Linked DNA regions of Hahella sp. HNIBRBA332. The protein of the gene in region 2 interacts with the protein of the main gene of each other region in a pairwise test. Links are inferred from orthologs where the notes say so. Each region holds a gene or a part of one and is shown on either strand. Other genes may lie near its edges.

Evidence for each region.
Region 1: the proteins of O5O45_RS20975 (region 2) and ndk interact in binary tests that used the Escherichia coli proteins (3 or more experiments, as listed by UniProt). The link is inferred for Hahella sp. HNIBRBA332 from one-to-one orthologs.

The regions. Positions count from the first base shown.
Region 1 is NZ_CP132203.1:3,459,088-3,469,480, reverse strand. What follows is about bases 3,268-6,228. They hold ndk (nucleoside-diphosphate kinase), read left to right. Parts: upstream 3,268-4,514; coding sequence 4,515-4,943; downstream 4,944-6,228. Other genes in these bases: pilW (type IV pilus biogenesis/stability protein PilW), read left to right, coding at 6,206-6,228; rlmN (dual-specificity RNA methyltransferase RlmN), read left to right, coding at 5,014-6,150; O5O45_RS15350 (IscS subfamily cysteine desulfurase), read left to right, coding at 3,268-4,266. Also shown: O5O45_RS15370 (inositol monophosphatase family protein), read right to left, coding at 1-686; tRNA (cytosine(32)/uridine(32)-2'-O)-methyltransferase TrmJ, read left to right, coding at 905-1,678; cysE (serine O-acetyltransferase), read left to right, coding at 1,691-2,452; Fe-S cluster assembly transcriptional regulator IscR, read left to right, coding at 2,531-3,010; more of O5O45_RS15350, read left to right, coding at 3,085-3,267; more of pilW, read left to right, coding at 6,229-7,033; O5O45_RS15330 (RodZ domain-containing protein), read left to right, coding at 7,035-8,027; ispG (flavodoxin-dependent (E)-4-hydroxy-3-methylbut-2-enyl-diphosphate synthase), read left to right, coding at 8,040-9,152; hisS (histidine--tRNA ligase), read left to right, coding at 9,269-10,393. UniProt on the Escherichia coli protein: Major role in the synthesis of nucleoside triphosphates other than ATP. The ATP gamma phosphate is transferred to the NDP beta phosphate via a ping-pong mechanism, using a phosphorylated active-site intermediate.
Region 2 is NZ_CP132203.1:4,742,556-4,752,960, reverse strand. What follows is about bases 5,531-8,503. They hold O5O45_RS20975 (5-formyltetrahydrofolate cyclo-ligase), read right to left. Parts: upstream 7,331-8,503; coding sequence 6,731-7,330; downstream 5,531-6,730. Other genes in these bases: O5O45_RS20960 (TIGR02449 family protein), read right to left, coding at 7,915-8,121; O5O45_RS20965 (cell division protein ZapA), read right to left, coding at 7,628-7,915; O5O45_RS20980 (hypothetical protein), read left to right, coding at 6,554-6,697; ilvA (threonine ammonia-lyase, biosynthetic), read left to right, coding at 5,531-6,383. In the rest of the region: lpxL (LpxL/LpxP family Kdo(2)-lipid IV(A) lauroyl/palmitoleoyl acyltransferase), read right to left, coding at 1-418; bifunctional D-glycero-beta-D-manno-heptose-7-phosphate kinase/D-glycero-beta-D-manno-heptose 1-phosphate adenylyltransferase HldE, read left to right, coding at 597-2,030; ppa (inorganic diphosphatase), read right to left, coding at 2,109-2,636; O5O45_RS20995 (acyl-CoA dehydrogenase family protein), read right to left, coding at 2,720-3,850; ribose-5-phosphate isomerase RpiA, read right to left, coding at 4,067-4,744; more of ilvA, read left to right, coding at 4,866-5,530; O5O45_RS20955 (UPF0149 family protein), read left to right, coding at 8,569-9,132; pepP (Xaa-Pro aminopeptidase), read left to right, coding at 9,216-10,405. UniProt on the Escherichia coli protein: Involved in the removal of 5-formyltetrahydrofolate.

The DNA.
Region 1 (10,393 bases), 1.3 Mb from region 2 along the record:
TCGCTGTGCAGAGCGCCCGCTTCCTTGACTATAAGCAGTCCCGCCACCGTTTCAAGTGGGTTGATGTTGTTCAATATAACGACGTCGACTTTTCCTGCGGCCAGATAAGCCAAGTCCTGTGGAATGCAGTGGGCGCTTCTTACGCCGAAGCAGCTTTTGTCTAATTCTGCGTAAGCTTCCAGTAATGCTGCAGGTTCTTCTCTTTTTCCAATGCCTTCCAGAATATTGGTGGATAGCATGGAAAGCTCCAGGTCTTTTGTACCTGAGACTCGGATGCGTTTGCCGTTCAATGAGGCTCCGCCGCCCCGGCTTGCTGTGTATTCATCGCCGGTTACGGGGAAAATAATGATAGCGTGTTCGGTCTGATCATTCTTTTTGCAGACCAGTGAAAAACACCAATCGGATAGGCCGCGTACGAGGCTGGCGGTGTTGTGTACAGGCATGATGTGCCAGCTGACGCCTTTCGGGTTGCCTTTCAGGTCGCCTTTTTTGTTGATTTGGTGTGTGGGGTAGGCCCGTTGCAGGGCGCGGGACAGATTGTCGTAGAAAGCGGCGTCAACACGGGCAATGACTCTCTTTAGCTTTTCCGGATCGGTAAAAGACAACTCTTCACGCTCAAGAATCATGTTGATCTGCTCATTGGACGAGCGAATTGCGCGCAAGGCAATATTAATCATTGGCTGCATGGTTTGATCACTACTTTGTAAAGAACGGTTTTAAAAAGGGCGCTAATAATAGCAACTCCGTCGTGTAAACACACCCAGAAATCTACTTACGGATTAAATTATAGGAAAGGTCGCAGGGCGCGCCAGAAAGCGGAGTTATAGCGACGTTTTGGTCTTAGTGGGGGGAGGCATTTGCATACAATTCTGCTACCATTGCGCACTTTTAAAAAGGTGTGAAAATGCTGGAAAACATCCGTATTGTGCTGGTCAACACCTCTCATCCCGGTAATATCGGCGCTACTGCGCGCGTGATGAAAAACATGCGGCTGTCTCGATTAGTGCTGGTGGAGCCAGACCGATTTCCAGATGATGATGCAGTAAGTCGTGCATCCGGAGCTTTAGATGTATTGGATGGCGCTCAAGTGGTTGCGAGTTTGGATGAGGCTATTGCTGGCTGTGTATTAGTGGTGGGAACCAGCGCAAGAGGTCGGAGTATTCCCTGGCCGGTGAGAAATCCTCGGGATCTGGCGGATGATGTACACGATCATGTCGCGGCGACCGAGGGCGATGTGGCGATTGTATTTGGGCGCGAAGAGCGAGGTCTCACCAATGAAGAGTTGCAGCGCTGTCACTTGCATGTACATATCCCTTCAAATCCAGACTATTCGTCCTTGAATGTTGCGATGGCGGCGCAAGTGATTTGTTACGAGCTGCACATGAGGTGGCTGCTTGAAAACGAAGAGAATCAGTCATATATCCAGAGATTGGACGGCCCAGGTGATGCCGGGTGGGATGTTGAGGCCGCGACGGCGGACGAAGTCGAGCGTTATCTGGCTCATTTGGAGCAGACACTGATCGATATCGACTTTCATGATCCGGAAAATCCCAGGCAATTGATGTCGCGACTACGTCGGCTGTATCAACGTGCGCGTTTGGATAAGATGGAAATCAACATTCTGCGAGGCATCCTAAGGTCTACGCAGAAAATAGCGGGAACTTGGCAAAAGAATTAATCGGGGCGAATCATGTTAGCACAGTTAAAAGAGGACATAAGAAGTGTCTTTCACCGGGACCCGGCGGCCAGAAACGCCTTTGAGGTGCTGACTTGCTACCCCGGTCTGCATGCGTTGCTGGCGCACCGCATTAGTCACTGGTTGTGGAGAAAGGGGTTGAAGTGGTTGGCGCGCTTTCTCTCCACATTCAGTCGGTGGATGACTGGGATCGAAATACATCCGGGTGCGAAAATCGGTCGCCGCTTCTTTATTGATCATGGTATGGGAGTAGTGATTGGGGAGACGGCCGAGATTGGCGACGACGTTACCTTGTACCAGGGGGTAACCCTTGGAGGAACCAGTTGGAATGCAGGCAAACGTCATCCAACGTTGGGAAATGGCGTGGTCGTCGGCGCTGGCGCCAAGATCTTGGGGCCGTTCACAGTAGGGGATAACTCGAAAGTGGGCTCTAATGCCGTGGTAACTAAGGAAGTGCCGCCTAACGCGACAGTGGTCGGCATTCCGGGGCGAGTGATTGTCAAGAAAACAGAGCCGGAAGCGGATCGCCGCAAAGCCATGGAAGAGAAAATGGGCTTTGACGCCTATGGGTTGAGCGAAGAGATGCCTGATCCGGTGGCGCGCTCCATTCGTGCGATGTTGGATCATATGCAGGCGGTAGATGATCGTCTGGAGTCCATGTGCAAGTGCCTGCACAAGTTGGATGTGGAATATCGCAATGGCGAACTGCCTCCTCTGAAGAGCGAGGACTTTGAGTGTGTCCGCGAAGATAAGTAGCTTGACGACATAATCCGTAATACTTGATCAGTTTGCAGGGTCATTTCATAATGCCCTAAATTAATTAGGGGTTTGATCATGCGCTTGACCACCAAAGGCCGCTATGCGGTGACCGCCATGCTGGATTTGGCGCTGCACGGTGATAGCGGTCCTGTTAGTCTGGCGGATATCTCGGCGCGTCAGGGCATCTCGCTTTCATATCTTGAGCAATTGTTCGCCAAATTAAGGCGTAATCGTCTGGTGTCCAGTGTCAGAGGGCCCGGCGGTGGTTATAAGTTGGCGCGTCCACTCGGTGAGACGGCGGTAGCTGACATTATTGAAGCGGTTAACGAATCTATTGATGCGACGAGATGTGGGCGAAAAGGGGACTGTCAGGGCGGTGAAATCTGTCTAACCCACCACTTGTGGCAGGATCTCAGTGAGCGTATTCACGATTACCTCAGTAGTATCAGCCTGGAGGAGTTGGTCTCCAGTCGGGCTGTGCAAGAAATTGCTGAGAGGCAGGCTGAAAGAAAACGAGCGGGCGAAACAGGTATTTCTTTGGTCGATATCGGCTAACCTGGTTTCTCTCGCGTCATTGGTGATGCAGGCGCGGGGAGCGCTGAAGTACTTGGATATGGATAATTGAAATAATGAAGAAACCTATATATCTCGACTATGCCGCCACTACGCCGGTGGACCCCAGAGTCGCTGAGGCGATGAGCAATTGCTTGACGTTGGATGGCGTCTTCGCCAACCCGGCGTCCCGTTCGCATATTTACGGCTGGCGTGCAGAAGAGATGGTGGAAAAAGGGCGTCGCCAAGTGGCGGACCTGATTGGCGCCGATCCTCGGGAGATTGTTTGGACTTCTGGTGCGACAGAAGCGGATAACCTCGCTATTAAAGGCGTGGCGAGTCGTTACGCTGAAAAAGGCCGCCATATCATTACCAGCGCCATAGAGCACAAGGCTGTGCTGGATCCCTGCGCCTATCTGGAAAAGCAGGGTTACGACGTGACTTATCTGAAACCGGGCAAAGATGGCGTCGTCAGTCCGCAGTCAGTTAAGGATGCATTGCGTGACGACACTATTCTCGTTTCCCTGATGCACGCCAATAACGAACTGGGTAGTGTTAACGATATTCAGGCAATTGGTGAGCTGTTGCGTGGGCATCAAGCTTTTTTTCATGTGGATGCGGCGCAGTCCGTGGGCAAGTTGGTTGTCGATATGAAAACCATGCCTGTCGACCTGTTGTCTTGCTGTGCGCATAAAATATACGGGCCTAAAGGTATAGGAGCGCTCTACGTTCGAAGAAATCCATTTGTCGGCGTGGATGCTCAGATCCATGGTGGCGGCCATGAGCGGGGCATGCGTTCCGGTACGCTGCCAACTCACCAAATTGTTGGCATGGGCGTCGCTTTTGAGTTGGCTGGGCAAAGCCTGATGGGAGAGGCTGAGCGACTGGCGGGGTTGCGTGACAGATTGTGGCGAGCGCTCTCTGTATTGCCGGAAATCCACCTGAACGGCTCGGATTCCCAAAGGCTGCCGGGCACATTGAATATCAGTTTCGGATATGTCGATGGCGAGTCGCTGTTGATGGCGATGCGAGATCTTGCGGTTTCAACAGGTTCTGCTTGCACGTCCGCTTCGCTTGAGCCCTCTTATGTGTTGAGGGGAGTTGGCGTGCCGGATGAGTTGGCGCTCAGTTCCCTACGTATCTCTATGGGGCGTTTTACTCAAGAAGAAGATGTTGATGTCGCCGCGGATGTCATTATTACTGCAGTGAATAAATTGCGTGAATTATCTCCTGCGTGGAAGGCCAAGCTGGGCGGTTAACGCCACAGACCTTAATCGAGAGCGCTTTCTTGGCTCTTGTTAACAAAATTTAAATATGCGCCTGATGCAATTTCAGACTGAAAGTATCTGGCGTCCGTTATCGCGAATGCCGCTCATTTGACACTTGTGTCACTGAAGCCTTTTTCGTGCTAGGAGCGGAGTGTAACTTTCCCCGGAACATGCGTATAATCGCCTGTTCAGAATATAAACCTAAAGTTGTTATAACCCTGATTTTGGAGAGCATATCGATGGCCGTAGAACGTACGCTATCAATCATCAAGCCTGACGCAGTGGCTAAAAATGTAATCGGCGAAATCTATTCGCGTTTTGAGAAGGCCGGTCTGCGTATTGTGGCTGCAAAAATGCTGCACCTGTCGCAAGAGCAGGCTGAAGGCTTTTATGCTGAACACAAAGAGCGCGGATTCTTCCCTGATCTGGTTGCTTTCATGACTTCTGGTCCTGTTGTTGTTCAAGCGCTGGAAGGTGAAAACGCCATCGCTCTGAACCGTCAACTTATGGGCGCAACCAACCCCAAAGAAGCTGAGCCAGGCACTATTCGCGCGGATTTCGCTTCCTCTATTGACGCAAACGCGGTGCATGGCTCTGACTCTGCAGCGTCTGCTGAGCGCGAAGTAGCTTATTTCTTCAGCGAGAACGAAATCTGCCCACGCAGCTGATATAAAATTATCAGTCGAGGCAACTAATCGAGTGCAGCATTATCGCTGCACTCTTTTTAAGAGGTAAAGCATGTCAGGCGCCAACGCTAAAATTAACTTATTGGGAATGAATCGTTCCGATCTCGAATCTTTTTTCGAGTCGTTGGGAGAGAAAAAATTCCGCGCCACTCAATTGATGAAGTGGATGTATCATCTTGGCGTATCTGACTTTGACCTCATGACGAATATGAGTAAGGCATTACGGGAAAAACTGAAAGATGTAGCTGAAGTTTCCGTGCCTGAAGTTATATATGAAGATATTTCTGCCGACGGCACCCGTAAGTGGGTTATGCGATTGGCTGGCGGCAACAGTATTGAAACTGTCTATATCCCGGATAATGGCCGGGGTACATTGTGCGTTTCCTCCCAGATTGGATGCTCGCTGGATTGCAGTTTCTGTTCAACTGGAAAGCAGGGGTTCAATCGTAACCTGAGTTCCGCTGAAATAATCGGTCAGTTGTGGGTTGCGGCGAGATCTTTTGGCGATTATGACTTGTCCAAAGAGCGTTACGTCACGAACGTTGTCTTTATGGGAATGGGCGAGCCCTTATTGAATTTCGACAACGTCGTGCGCGCCTGCGACGTCATGATGGACGATTTTGGCTTTGGTATTTCCAAGCGCCGCTTGACTGTCAGCACCTCCGGACTTGTCCCGGCCCTCGATAAGCTGGGTGATGTTACCGACGTCTCCCTCGCAATCTCCCTGCATGCGCCAAATAACCCGTTGCGAGATGTTCTGGTTCCGGTCAATAAAAAGTACCCAATAGAAGAGTTGTTGGCGGCTTGCCATCGTTATCTGGGCAAACTTTCTGATAAACGTCGCATTACGGTTGAATACACCTTGATTGCAGGCGTAAACGACAGCGAAACACACGCACGTGAGTTGCGAGACTTATTACGCGACTTACCATGTAAAATTAACCTGATCCCATTCAACCCGTTCCCTAATAGCGGTTATGAGCGTCCCTCCCGAAACGCGACATTAAGGTTCCAAAAGGTGTTGAGCGATGCAGGCTATGTGGCGACCATTCGAACTACGCGCGGCGATGATATTGATGCGGCATGCGGCCAGTTGGTAGGGCGGGTTGAGGACAGAACGCGAAGAAGTCAGAAATATATCCCTCTGCAAAATATTAATGTTTCCCCTGACGGCAGAGCTTCCGTCTAATTAGATTGATGGAGGCATAGCTTCAGGTCCCTACGATGCAAGGCTGTTTATTACATTGAAAATAACGCAGGAATTGATAGCTAAGTTGAGAAAAATGGAAAACGTCAAGCGTACTATTAAAACTGCAGTATTGGCGATGGTATTGGGCGGCGTGCTTGCAGGGTGCGTTACGACTGTTACAGGGCCGTACACCAATAAAGCGTCTGAAGAAAAAGCGTCTCAGCAATATGTTCAACTGGGGTTGGCGTATTATCAGCAGGGTGACTTGGATAGCGCCTTGCAGAAACTGAAGCGAGCGCTAGAAATCAAGTCTGATAATGCTGAGGCGCTTGCGGCTCTTGGTTTGGTGTATCAGCGACAGAAAGAGTCACTGCTGGCTGAGAAACAATTTAAATCCGCGCTTCGCTCTGACTCTAACTTTACTCGGGGACGTACTTACTACGCGGCTTATCTTTATGAGGAAGGTCGTTACAAGGAAGCAGTTGAACAGCTAGAACGAGCTTCTGAAGACGTAAGTTATGAAAGCAGGGCCCAGGTGTTTAGTAACATTGGTCTTATTCGTTTGCGAATGGGAGAAATAGAGCCCGCGATTAGAGCCTATGAGAAGTCGCTGACGTTGAGGCATGGACAACCTGATGTGGTATACGCCTTGGCTTCCTTATATTTTGATAAGGGCGGATTGTCGCAGGCAGATAAACTATATAGTTCATTCTGGGAGGCAGTGCGCAGAGGCGGGGCTTCGCACTCCCCCGCAAGCTTGGCGTTGGGAATAAAAATCGCCAGGGAGAAGAAGGATTTGAATGAGGAAGCATCTTTGATGTTGTTGTTAAAGAACATGTTTCCCAACTCCGCTGAATATAAAACGATGAAAGGAAGTAGTTGATATGTCGTCCGAGGCCGCATCCAATCCCGCCGCTAATGACCGACCGGGCAGCCGATTGCGTCAGGCCAGGGAGAGTTTGGGCTGGAGCATACCGGAAACCGCCGAACGGCTGCATGTTATTCCACGTTATGTGAAAGCCATCGAGGATGGCGAACACAGTCAGCTCCCTGGACTGGTATTCTTGAAAGGGTACGTCAGAGCATACGCCCGCTTGGTTAACCTGTCCGAGGACCGGGTGATCGAAGATCTGGAGCAAGAGTTATCTCTGGAAGATGGTGGCTTTACTGAAGAAAGAGCAGCTCCTGCCCCCTCTTATGAGGAGAAGCCTAAGCATGGCGGCGGATTGTGGCTGATACTATTGGCTTTGGCGGTAGCGGCGGGACTCATTTACTTCTTCCTATCGGGGCGCGAACTGGTTTCCACAGAGAAAGTTGGATCAACCCCGCAGGAATCGGAAGCTTCAAGCGAGATTACGGTTGCTCCTGAGCGTAGTAGTGACGTAATTGAGCCGCTTGTTCCGGCTGTTGAGCAAGACACCTCCGTCCCGGAGGTTGAGTCAATGCCGCTGGACGGTTCAGGTCGTGAAGAAGATGATCAGGAGCCATCCCCCGAAGATTTTCTTCAACCCGAAGACAGTAACACTGCTGAGCCTTCGGTCAGTGAGCCGCCCTCTACTGCGACAGGGGCCCCTGCTTCGGTAGACCCTGCGCCTTCGACAGCTTTGGAATCTTCAGCGCCTCAAGCGGTGGTGGGTAAAGTGACAGTCAGGGCGACATTTGTGGGAGACTGCTGGTTTGACTTGAGAGATAAGAGCAACAATCGCGTTGTGGGTTTATACCGCCAGGGCGATGTGGTTGATTTTCAAGGGGAGTACCCTTTGCGTTTTATTATAGGCGCGGTGGATGCTGTGAAACTGGAGGTTAATGGCAAGCCTCTGGATTTCGGGCAATACCGAGTACGCAATAACCGTGTTGAAATGACCTTGGAACGTTGAGGTTCTGTTTTTATGCATTTTGAGTCACCGATAAAAAGGCGACGTTCGCGCCAGATTATGGTCGGCGCTGTGCCGGTTGGTGGAGATGCGCCTATCGCAGTGCAATCTATGACGAACACTGAGACCTGCGATGTTGATGCGACGGTAGCGCAGATCGAAAAACTGCAGCAGGCGGGGGCGGATATTGTCCGGGTGTCGGTTCCGACCATGGATGCGGCGGAAGCTTTTGCGGCCATCAAACAAAGAGTCACTTTACCTTTAGTCGCGGATATTCACTTCGACTACAAAATCGCGTTGCGGGTTGCGGAGGTTGGCGTCGACTGTCTTCGTATCAACCCGGGCAATATTGGCCGGGAAGACCGCGTGCAAGCGGTTATCAGCGCAGCCAAAGATAAAGGCATACCCATTCGTATAGGGGTTAACGCGGGGTCGTTAGAGAAAGAGTTACAAAAGAAATATGGCGAACCTACGCCGGAAGCCTTGGTGGAGTCCGCAATGCGCCATATCGACATTCTTGATCGTCATGACTTTCAGAACTTTAAGGTGAGTTTGAAGGCGTCTGATGTTTTCATGACGGTAGCGGCTTATCGCCAGATTGCAGGACAGATTGAGCAACCACTTCACCTTGGCATTACTGAGGCGGGCGGATTCCGTTCTGGCGCCGTCAAATCCGCCATTGGGTTGGGAATGCTTCTGATGGATGGTATTGGCGATACGATTCGTGTGTCCTTGGCGGCGGATCCTGTTGAAGAAATTCGGGTTGGCTACGATATCCTCAAGAGCCTTAAGCTGCGCACCAAGGGGATAAACTTTATCGCTTGTCCCAGTTGCTCCAGGCAGAACTTTGACGTGATCAAGACTATGAACGAACTTGAACGCCGGCTGGAGGACATCAACACGCCCTTGGATGTTGCCGTCATCGGTTGTGTTGTGAATGGACCTGGGGAAGCGAAAGAGGCGGACGTAGGCTTGACTGGTGGTTCGCCATCCAACTTGATTTATGTGGGCGGAAAGCCAGACCACAAATTGAATAATGATGAGTTGGTTGAGCGCTTTGAGTCGTTGATCCGCAGCAAAGCCGCGGCTAAGCAAGAAGAGCTGGATGTATTGATCGCAAAAGGGTAAATATCCCCCGCAGCATAACTTGCTCAAAGGGTGAACCTTTAAGTCAGCAGCACAAATTTGCACATTGTCGGAGCGTCAAAATCCGGCAATCAGGAAACATTTTAGTTAGAGGTAATATTTTGGCGCGTATTCAGGCTATTCGGGGCATGAACGATGTGCTGCCGGAACAAACGCCAGTCTGGCGTTATCTGGAAGAAACCGCACGTTGTTTGTTTGAGCAATATGGCATTGAGGAAATCAGGATGCCGATTGTGGAGCAGACAGATTTGTTCAAGCGCTCTATTGGCGAAGTGACGGATATCGTCGAAAAGGAAATGTACACCTTTGAAGATCGTAACGGCGACAGTCTGACCTTGCGTCCAGAGGGAACGGCCGGATGCGTGCGCGCCGGAGAAGAGCATGGGTTGCTGTTTAACCAGACCCGCCGTCTTTGGTATAGCGGCCCCATGTTCCGTCATGAGCGGCCTCAAAAAGGCCGTTATCGTCAGTTTCATCAAATCGGCGTGGAATGCTTCGGCTTCAACGGCCCGGACATCGACGCAGAACTGATCATCATGACTGCCAGATTATGGAAGAAGCTTGGACTTTCTGAGCATGTCCAGCTGCACATCAACTCCATCGGTAGTGCGGAAGCGAGAGCGGAATATCGACAGGCTTTGGTTTCTTATCTGGGTCAATATGAGGATCAGCTAGACGAGGATAGCCGGCGCAGGCTTTCCAGTAACCCACTGCGTATACTGGATAGCAAAGACGCCAAGACCCAGGACATTCTCAAGAATGCGCCTTTGTTCAATGACTTCCTGGATGCAGAGTCCGCCCAGCACTTTGCGGGTCTTAGGGCGTTTCTGGACAGGGCTGGCTTGAGCTATACCGTGAACCCGAAATTGGTGCGTGGATTAGATTATTACGGTAAAACCGTTTTTGAATGGATTACTGATTCGCTGGGAGCGCAAGGCACCGTATGCGCAGGCGGCCGCTATGATGGTCTGGTTGCGCAATTGGGCGGTAAAGGCACGCCTGGAGTTGGGTTCGCCATGGGCGTTGAGCGTTTGGTGTTGATGTTGGAAACCTTAAGTCTGACGCCCGCCAGTTTGCTGGATCGTGCTGACTTCTTTATTGCAGCGCTTGGCGAAGGCGCGGAGGCATACGCATTCGACGTCGCTGAGCAGCTAAGAGATTTACAGCAGAACATCCGTGTTGTTATGAATTGCGGAGGCGGCAGCTTTAAAGCCCAGATGAAA
Region 2 (10,405 bases):
GATCCAGTGTGGTGAAGTGACCGCCTAATAGAATAACGCCTTTGCCCTTGGCCTGCGCTGCTTGCAGGTTTTCCAGACCGTGCGCTTTGGTAATCGAGCGAAAGCGCTCTTTTCCTGTAAACCAGGCGGATGCGGCTTCAAAATAGCCGATGGCGTTGTTGTCAAAGGCCGACTTTACCAAATCTTGCCTCTGATCAGAGGTAAGCTCTGGAAAACACAGATTGATATTAACTTCAGCGATATGGCGTCGCTTGGGTAGTAAATAGTAGGCTGCGCGGCCCATCAGAATTCCCAGTCCACGTTGAAAGGCCAAAGGTGTATGGGCGATCAGCCATAGTAAGGCGATCCCAAGCCAAGTTGGCCAATAACGGGGGTGAATAAAGTCTGAGTAGGTCAGATCGCGTTTTTCTTCGGACACGTAACGGCGTTCCTAAAACAAAAGAAGCGCATTTTAGCCCGATCCCGCCCGGCTCTCCAGTTTGTCCGGCCAGTTGACGGAGCGGTAAGGTGCTGTCTGGGGGAGAGGCGTGCTAATATTGCCGCGCGATCCTTCCATCGCAAACAGATAAATGAAGGCTTCAGTTTTGAGGATGGGCATGCAGATACAGCTTCCAATGTTTCAGAATTCACGGGTCGTAGTGGTTGGCGACGTTATGCTGGACCGCTACTGGTACGGCGCGACATCAAGGATTTCTCCTGAAGCGCCGGTGCCCGTCGTCAAAGTGGAGCAGTTGGAAGACCGGCCCGGCGGCGCCGCTAACGTGGCGTTGAACATCGCTGCGCTAGGCAGTGCGGCGGTGATTTTGGGGGTGACGGGTAAAGATGAAGCGGCGCAGTCACTGGCGGCGCGGATGGAGTCCGCTGGCATATTGGCGGATTTTCAGGAGCATGAAACTTTACCTACTATCACCAAGTTGCGGGTGGTCAGTCGTCATCAGCAATTAATCCGCATGGATTTCGAAGAGAGTTTCGCTGGCGTTCCGCAGGAACCGCTGGAAAAGAAAGTCGCAGGGCAGTTGGCTGGCGCAGGGGCTTTGATTTTGTCCGATTACGGCAAGGGCGCATTACGCGATCCGCAAGCTTTTATTCAATTGGCGCGAAGCAAACAAATCCCCGTGTTGGTCGACCCAAAGGGCAGCGATTTCGAGAAATATCGCGGCGCAACCTTGATTACCCCTAACTTGTCTGAGTTTGAAGCGGTGGTAGGGTACTGTGCGAGTGAGGCTGAACTGGTTCAGCGTGGCTTGAAACTGGTAGAGGAACTGGAGCTGGAAGCGTTGCTGGTGACGCGCAGCGAGCAGGGGATGACCTTGCTGAGAGCGGGACGACCTGAACTGCATTTGCCTGCCCAGGCGAAAGAAGTCTTTGATGTTACAGGCGCCGGCGATACTGTTATCTCCGTACTCGCCGCAGCATTGGCCGCAGGTAGTGAAATGGGGCAGGCGGTGGCGTTGGCCAATATCGCCGCTGGCATTGTCGTAGGCAAACTGGGTACGGCGTCAGTCAGCGCGCCGGAATTGCGTCGCGCAGTGCAACAGGAGCAAGGCGCAGGGCGTGGCGCAATGACGGTGGAGCAGTTAAAAGTGGCGTTGGACGACGCGCGCGCTCATGGCGAGAAAATTGTTTTCACGAACGGATGCTTCGATATTATTCACGCCGGCCACGTCGGCTATCTGGATCAGGCGCGAAAACTGGGGGATCGATTGGTCGTTGCGATTAACAGCGACGCCTCTGTAAGCCGTTTGAAGGGAGCGGCGCGCCCGATTAACCCCCTCGAACGCAGGATGGCGGTGCTTGCTGGTCTGGAAGCGGTGGATTGGGTTACCTGGTATGAAGATGACACGCCAGAGCGCTTATTAGAGATTCTGAAGCCGGATATCCTGGTGAAGGGCGGCGACTACAGCAAAGAGCAAGTTGTCGGTTGGGAGATCGTCGAAGGTTATGGTGGAGAAGTGCGGGCCTTGGACTTTCTGGATAACTGTTCAACCACAGCCATTGTTGAAAAGATTCGCAAGGATCGGGAGAAGTAGTTGCTCCGCATTGCGAAGACCTGCTTTTAGAAAAGGGAATGACCGGCGACGCTGAAGCGTCGCCGGAAACTGCAGTAATTAGCCTTTGTAGGCTGCCGCTGCGTCACGGATAGCCTGACGAGCCGCTTCGCGGTCCGCCCAACCAGAAATTTTCACCCACTTGCCTTCCTCAAGATCCTTGTAGTTCTCAAAGAAATGCTCGATCTGCTTGATCAGTAACTCAGGCAGGTCTGTCGGCTCGTTGACGCTTTTGTACAGCGGAGTCAGCTTGGAGTGAGGCACCGCCAGCAGCTTGGCGTCTTCGCCAGCTTCGTCAGTCATGTTCAACACGCCGATTGGGCGGCAACGAATCACTGCGCCGGGCTGAATTGGGTAGGGCGCAACAACCAACACATCCAGCGGGTCGCCGTCGTCAGACAACGTGTGAGGAATAAAACCGTAGTTGCAGGGATAGAACATGGGGGTGGCCATGAAACGGTCAACAACTACCGCACCGGAGTCTTTGTCGATTTCGTATTTGATCGGGCTGCTTTGCGCGGGAATTTCGATTACGACGTTAATGTCGTCTGGCAGTTCTTTACCTGCGGAAATATTGTCAAAGTTCATACTCTTTTCCATTCTATTAAAAAGCTGGGCAGCAAATTATAGGAGCTTTGCCACGCTAAAACCAATAAGGCGTCTGCCCGAGCTTATAGACCGAGGTGCTTGGCGATAATCTCATTCATGATTTCGGTGGAGCCGCCGCCAATGCTGAGTATGCGAGCGTCTCTGTACAATCGCTCCACTACTGATTCGCGCATGTAGCCCATGCCGCCGTGAATCTGCACGGCGGCGTCTGTTACCTCTTGGGCGACCTGTGAGCAGAAGTTCTTCGCCATGGCGACCTCTTTGATCGGGTTATCGCCGTTTTGTATGCGTTGAGCAATATTCAATGTGTAGTTGCGAGCGATCTCTACCTGTGTCGCCATTTCGACCAGGCGATGCTTGATAACTTGAAACTTGGCGATTTTTCTACCAAATGCGTCGCGCTGGCGAGCGTAATTCAAGGCCTGTTCGTAAGCGATTTGCGCGGTCATATAGGCCATGATGGAAAGCGCCAGTCGCTCCATCAAGAAGTTGCTCATAATGGCGATGAAGCCGCTGTTTTCCGGTCCGATAAGATTTTCAGCCGGAACAATGCAGTCATTAAAAAACAGCTCTGCGGTATCGCTTGCCCACCAGCCCATCTTTTTCAGTGGTTGTCCCGCGCTAAACCCATTTCGCTCCCGTTCCACCAGAATCAGGCTGATGCCAGCGTGACCTTCGCCGCCAGTGCGCACGGCGACAGTATAGAAGTCCGCCCGGTAACCACTGGTGATGAATGTTTTAGAGCCATTAATACGGTAAACGTCGCCCTCTCGAATGGCGCGAGTTTGCAGGTTGGCGACGTCGGAGCCTCCGCCGGGCTCTGTAATGGCGAGTGCGGCGATTTTTTCGCCCTGGAGTACAGGTGGAATCACTTTATCCTGCAACGCGGGGTTACCCCAGCGAGCGATCGGCGGCAAGGCGATATCCAGAGAACCGAGACTGGCGACAAATCCGCCGGAAGTGCTGCGCATGAGCTCTTCGCTGACGGCGACTTTCATCAATATATCGTTCTCGCCGGCGCCGCCCCACTTTTCATTGAAGCCAACGCCAAGTACGCCGGCCTCTCCCGCCAGACGATAGATCTCTCGAGGAAACGAGCCAGCTTCCTCCCACTCCTGAATATAAGGCGCGACATGTTGTTTGATGAATGCTGCGGTCGTGCGCCGCGCCATTTGATGAGTCTCGTTGAACATGCGCAAGTCCCTTGTCGAGTTGTTAATTAGGGCTCAGCTTATCGATCAATTTAAAACCAAGCAAGCGCTTGTTTTTTTGTGGGGGGGAATGTTGGGGATATTCTGAATAATGGGGGAATGAAGAATACAGAGAGGTTTTTGAAAGATGCTTTTGTCGACAGAAAACGGGGAAGGCGAATGACGCGATCCAATGAGCGGATCGCGCCAGATTCTCAATCAGTCGTTCGCTTTGATCGTCTTCACGCCTTCCTGTGATCCCAGCAGAAGTACGTCGGCAGGGCGCATGGCGAACAGGCCGTTGGTCACCACACCGGTGATTTGGTTGATCTGTTGCTCCAGTTTCACCGGCTCCAGAATGCGCAGGTTGAACACATCCAGAATAATATTGCCATTGTCCGTCACACAGCCTTCCCGGTAGACCGGGTCGCCGCCCAGTTTTACCAGTTCCCTTGCAACGTAGCTGCGCGCCATGGGAATGACTTCAATCGGCAGGGGGAAGTCGCCGAGCACGTCGACCCATTTGGATTCGTCGGCGATGCAGATAAAGGTTTTGGCGTTGGCGGCGACGATCTTCTCGCGCGTCAACGCGGCTCCGCCGCCTTTGATCAGCTCCAGGCGCGGATTGGTTTCGTCAGCGCCGTCGATATAGAACTCCAAGCCGGAAACGGAGTTAAGTTCGTATACCGGAATATTGTGCTTCTTCAAACGCTCGGCGGAGGCCTCTGAGCTGGCGACAGCGCCATCGAACTGGGTTCTTACTTCCGCCAGCGCGTCGATGAAATAGTTGGCAGTAGAGCCTGTGCCGATGCCAAGAATGGTATCGGTTTGCAGATGGGGTTTGATGTATTCCAGCGCCGCTTTTGCGACAGCCTGCTTTAATTCGTCCTGGTGCATAAGCCCGCCCTCAAAAATAGGGGAATTATAGACCCCGCGTCCTATCAATAGTAGACGTTGGGTCTGTAATGCCGATATTATTTGGCGCTCAATTCCGCTAGCGATTTAGTAAGTTCCCATCATGCCTCACCGATATATAAAAAAGATCCTGGACGCCAAAGTCTATGATGTTGCGATAGAGTCTCCTTTGGAGACGGCCCATCTACTGAGCCACAGGTTCAATAACCATATTTTATTGAAGCGTGAGGACCTGCAGCCGGTTTTTTCCTTTAAGTTGCGTGGCGCTTATAACAAGCTCGCACAACTTTCCAGTTCAGCCAAAGAAAAAGGCGTGATTGCGGCCTCAGCGGGCAACCATGCCCAAGGATTGGCGCTGGCGGCGCAAAAGTTGGGCGTCAAGGCGACAATTGTCATGCCGCAAACTACGCCGGAAATCAAAGTGAATTCCGTACGGGCGAAAGGCGCTAAGGTCGTGTTGAAGGGCGACGCCTTTGACGAAGCGGCGGCGCACGCGCAAACCCTGGTCAAAGAAAAGGGATACATTTATATCCCTCCTTTCGACGATGAGGAGGTTATCGCCGGTCAGGGCACAGTAGGCATGGAGATTATGTGGCAGCATACGTCTCCCATACATGCGGTGTTCGTCCCCGTCGGCGGGGGCGGTTTGATCGCGGGCGTCGCGGCGTACATCAAATATCTTCGTCCTGATGTCAAAGTCATTGGCGTGGAGCCGGAAGATTCCAACTGTCTTCATGCAGCGTTGAAGGCAGGCAAGCGGGTGACGTTGCCGGAAGTGGGTATCTTCGCCGACGGCGTCGCCGTCAAACAAATCGGTAAGGCTCCATGGGAGGTTTGTCGTCAATATGTGGATGAAGTCGTCCTAGTCACCACTGACGAAATCTGCGCGGGCATCAAAGACGTCTTTGAAGATACTCGCTCTATCGCTGAGCCGGCTGGCGCATTGGCCATCGCCGGCTTGAAGAAATACGTGGCGAGAGAGAAGATTCAGGACCAAAACCTGATCGCCATCGTAAGCGGCGCGAACATGAATTTTGATCGTCTGGGATACATCACGGAGCGTACCGAAGTGGGTGAGGAGCGCGAGGCGATCCTGGCGGTGAAAATTCCAGAGCGTCCGGGCAGCTACAAGCGTTTCATCCAAGCGTTAAGTCGCCGCAGTATCACCGAGTTTAACTACCGTTATTGTGATGCGACAGAAGCGCAAATCTTTGTCGGCGTACAAATCAGCTCTGGTCTGGAAGATCGTAAGGAGCTGGTTGGGATTCTTGAGGAAAAAGGCTACTCGGTGCTTGATCTCACTGATAATGAAGTCGCCAAAATGCACATCCGCCATATGGTTGGGGGGCATTCGCCAGCGTTAACCAACGAGAAGGTTTTCCGTTTTGAGTTTCCAGAGCGTCCAGGAGCGTTGATGAAGTTCCTTATGGCGTTTGGCGCCCGCTGGAATATCACCATGTTTCATTATCGTAATCATGGCGCCGCTTATAGCCGTGTTTTAATGGGGGCGCAGGTTAACGATGATGAAATGGCGGAGTTCCGGAAAATGCTGGATACCGTTGGTTTCAGGTATTGGGAGGAAACCAATAACCCAGCCTACAAACTGTTTCTAGGTGCCTGATAATTAAGAGGTTTTAATATAAAGGCAGAAACGGTCACACTATTGCGTTTTAAAGCTTTGATTTAAATCAGGCAGGAGTTACAATACTTTTCTATAATTTCAAGTTAAGACAATTACCTATTTGTCTGATTTATAAAATTAAAAAACGCCAATGAAAATTAGGGGGATGCATGAAGCGCAAGCCTGACGTCATGCTTACGCTTGTGATCGTATTTTGCCTTGGGTTGGTCGTCAGCGGCTTCACAACCTTTGGCCACAAGGAAGCACGTACGTCGCCCACTTATGTTTCCGTCGCTGGCGAGGACGTTAATTAGTCCCTGTCTTCCTGACGATTCGAAATAGCCCTGTTAACGCAGGGCTTTTTTGTTTCTGAAGCGATGCAATTGCTGATCTGTGGCGACAGCGGACAGTGGAATATCCCAGGGTTCGTGGGGCAACTCTGGAAGTTGCTGGAAATGATGAGCGAACCCAATCAATTTCGGCCTTTTGATGATGACCCGGCGATCCGCGAAAGTGCGATCATAATAACCCCCTCCCATTCCCAATCGGTTCCCTTGTTTATCAAACGCAACCAATGGGAAGCACACCACATCCAATGACCAGGGGGGAACTCGTTTTGCTCCCCGAAGCACAGGCTCTGGAATGCCGTACTTGTTGGGCTTGAGCTTGGCGCCGGGCAGATACCGAACGAACCATAGCCGGTTGTGGTAGAGCGGGTGTAACACGGGAAGATAACAGGCTTTTTTTCTACGCCACAGGCGCTGAATGGTTGGAAATGGATTGATTTCCCCGTCGTTGGCGAGATATAGACCCCAGCGGACGCTACGACTGAGATGAATGGCTGAGCTGAGTGATTTTTGCAGACCGGAAGCGGCGCTGCGTTGTTGGGCGGGTGTCAGCGCTCTGCGTTTTTTGCGCATGGCGCGACGAATAGACGCTTTATTCATAGCAGAAAAAATAAACTCCCCGAGACAGCCGCTGTCTGACGTGGCCCTTGAACCCTTTGGTTCAAGGAGGTAACCGCTGGAATGAATTAGGCTTTCCCTTCAAGAGGGACTTGCACACATCACTCGCAGGAGGTAACCAATAATAAAATTCATCGGCTCGAGGACGTATCTGACTGGCGAGCAGTTCAGGGAGCTTGGGTCCTATTATAACGAAAAATGTGAAAAAAGCAGTGGGGCAAACCAGGAATATCCAATATTTTTTTCTTTTTTGATTACGTAATTGTATGTTTTGTAAAGTTATTTATTTCTCAGCGCTGCGTCCAGTTTTTCATGCAGCGTACTTAGGGTAGAAGAGACCTGTTCGGTTTTCTGTCCTTGCTGCATCAAGTCGTAAGTCAAGTTCAAGGCGGCCATGACTGCAATTCTCTCTGTGCCGTAAACTTTTCCAGATGCTCGGATTTCTTTCATTTTCTGATCCAGCGTCCGCGCGGCGTCTTCCAGTTGGCGTTGCGCTTCCGGAGGACAGGCGACCAAGTATTCCTTATCCAGGATGGTGACGGTGGCGGTATGGTTGGTGCGACTCATTAACGTTGCTCCAAAGCTTTCAAACGACTGATCATAGCCTCGATTTTGGAGCGGGCCAGATCGTTCTTCTGTAATAGTTGCATGCGTTCCTTTTGCCAGTCTTCCTGCAGCTGGCGTAGCGCCTGATTATCTGCTTCGAGCTGTTTGCACTTCTGTATCAGGCGGTCAATTTTATCGCTTAACTGCTGCAACTGAGAAACATCCATAAGTTTTTCCAGTGGTATTGCTAGGGTTCTTCAGGAAGAGTTTTCTAACATGACTCGACTTATGACGGACGCGAATCAAAGTGGAAAAATGTTAGAAAACCAAACTGTAGGCGCATGGGCGTCCAATTAAATATAAGTCGCCGATGTAAGGGGGTCAACGTGCGCACCCGCGTGGCGATATAAGTGGGCGTCATGTTAGCATACACAGCATTATTCTGGCGTGAGTCGATCCTGATAAAGTTGACGCCAGAACCGTAAAAAACATGATGGCGAAAGCCTGAGCCGTCGCATATATATTCAATTGCGCCCGATGCGCCTTATTAAAGCAGAGCGGGTGTTTTTGCCAAATGAATTCTATTTAATAAGGTTACGCCATTCGCCGTTGCGAACGATGATGGTTAAGCCTGTGGAAGCGGGCGACTTCCGCCCGATTGGAGAATTAAACGAATGTCCCAACCCTACCATGCCCTGCAACAACTATTAAACCGCATCGACGCTGACGCGACTCCCGCAGGAGTTCACGGTCTCTGGTGTGGAAGAATGGCGGCGGGAGACCAGGCGCAGGATAACGACTGGTGGAGCTACACGCAGCGTTTCGCCGGCAGCGTCAATGCGATTGAAGAGAACCTGCAAGCGGCTTTCAAAGCCGTATACGGCTACGCAGAAGCAGCGCTGACGCAGGATAATATGAGCTTTCAGCCCTGGTTGCCGGAAGATGCTGTAGAGTGCTCGCTGCGCGTTGCGGCGCTGGCGGACTGGTGCAGGGGCTTCGTCGAGGGGCTGACGTCTGTTTTGGGGAGCGGATTATCCTCCTGCTCGGCGGATGTGCAGGAAATCCTTCAGGATCTGGTGGATATCGGCGAAGTGGACCCCGAAGTGGATGGCGACGAGCAGGATGAAAGAGAACTGCTGGAGCTGACTGAGTTTGTGAAAGTGGCGGCGTTGAATGTGCTGCAGGAACTCACTGCCGCTAAAAAGAACGCCGCCTCGGAAAAGAAAACGCTACATTAACGGTCTAAGGACAAGGCCCGCCGGCAGTTTGTACGGATGTGCGCCAGATTACGGATAACTAAAAGTTTTTAAGAGAGATAGACGTGCAAGCATTATCGATTCGTGAATATCAGAAACGTCGGCGCCATCTGCTTGACGTGATGACGCCCAACAGCATCGCCATTTTGCCCGCAGCGCCAATTCGCGTGCGTAATCGCGATTCGGAATATCCTTACCGTCAGAGTAGCGACTTTCATTACCTCAGCGGGTTTGCGGAACCGGATGCGGTGATGGTGTTGATCCCGGAGCGTGAGCACGGCGAATCCATTTTGTTCTGCAAGGAAAAGAACCCTGACTACGAACGCTGGAATGGCAAATTGGCGGGACAGGAAGGGGCGATCGAACACTATCTCTTCGATGACGCTTTCCCCATTGACGATATTGATGAAATTCTACCGGGATTGCTGGAAGGCAAGCAGCGGGTTTACTACTCCATGGGGCTGGATGAAAAGTTTGATCGCAGGGTTATGGAATGGATCAATGTCATCCGCAGCAAAATCAAGAATGGCGCGCACCCGCCCGGAGAGTTCGTGGCGTTGGAGCATACGCTGCACGATATGCGCCTGTTTAAGTCTTCCGCTGAAGTCAAAATTATGAAGCAGGCGGCGCGCATTAGCGCCGAAGCGCATAACGAAGCCATGCGCATTTGTAAGCCCGGCATGTATGAATATCAGCTCGAAGCCGCCATACAGCACGTATTCCTGCGGGAAGGCTCGCGGGCGCAGGCGTACAACTGTATTGTCGGCGGCGGCGAGAATGCTTGTATTCTTCATTACGTCACTAATAACGACAAGCTGAAGAGCGGAGATCTGGTATTGATCGACGCGGGCTGTGAGCTGGATTGCTATGCGTCCGACATCACTCGGACATTCCCGGTCTCCGGACAATTCAGCGCTGAGCAGCGCACTATCTATGAAATCGTGCTGGCGTCTCAGGACGCGGCCATTAAAGAAGTGCGTCCCGGTCGCCATTGGAACCAGCCGCACGAAGCGGCATTAAAAGTGATTACCGAAGGTCTGCGTGAGATCGGCCTGCTTAACGGCGAACTGAATGAGCTGATTGAAACTGAGGCTTACAAAAAATTCTTTATGCACCGCACGGGGCATTGGCTGGGGCTGGATGTCCATGATGTTGGCGACTACAAAGTTGGCGGTGAATGGCGGGTGTTGGAGCCTGGCATGGCGCTGACTGTCGAACCTGGTATTTATATCGCGCCGGAGTTGGAAGACGTTGA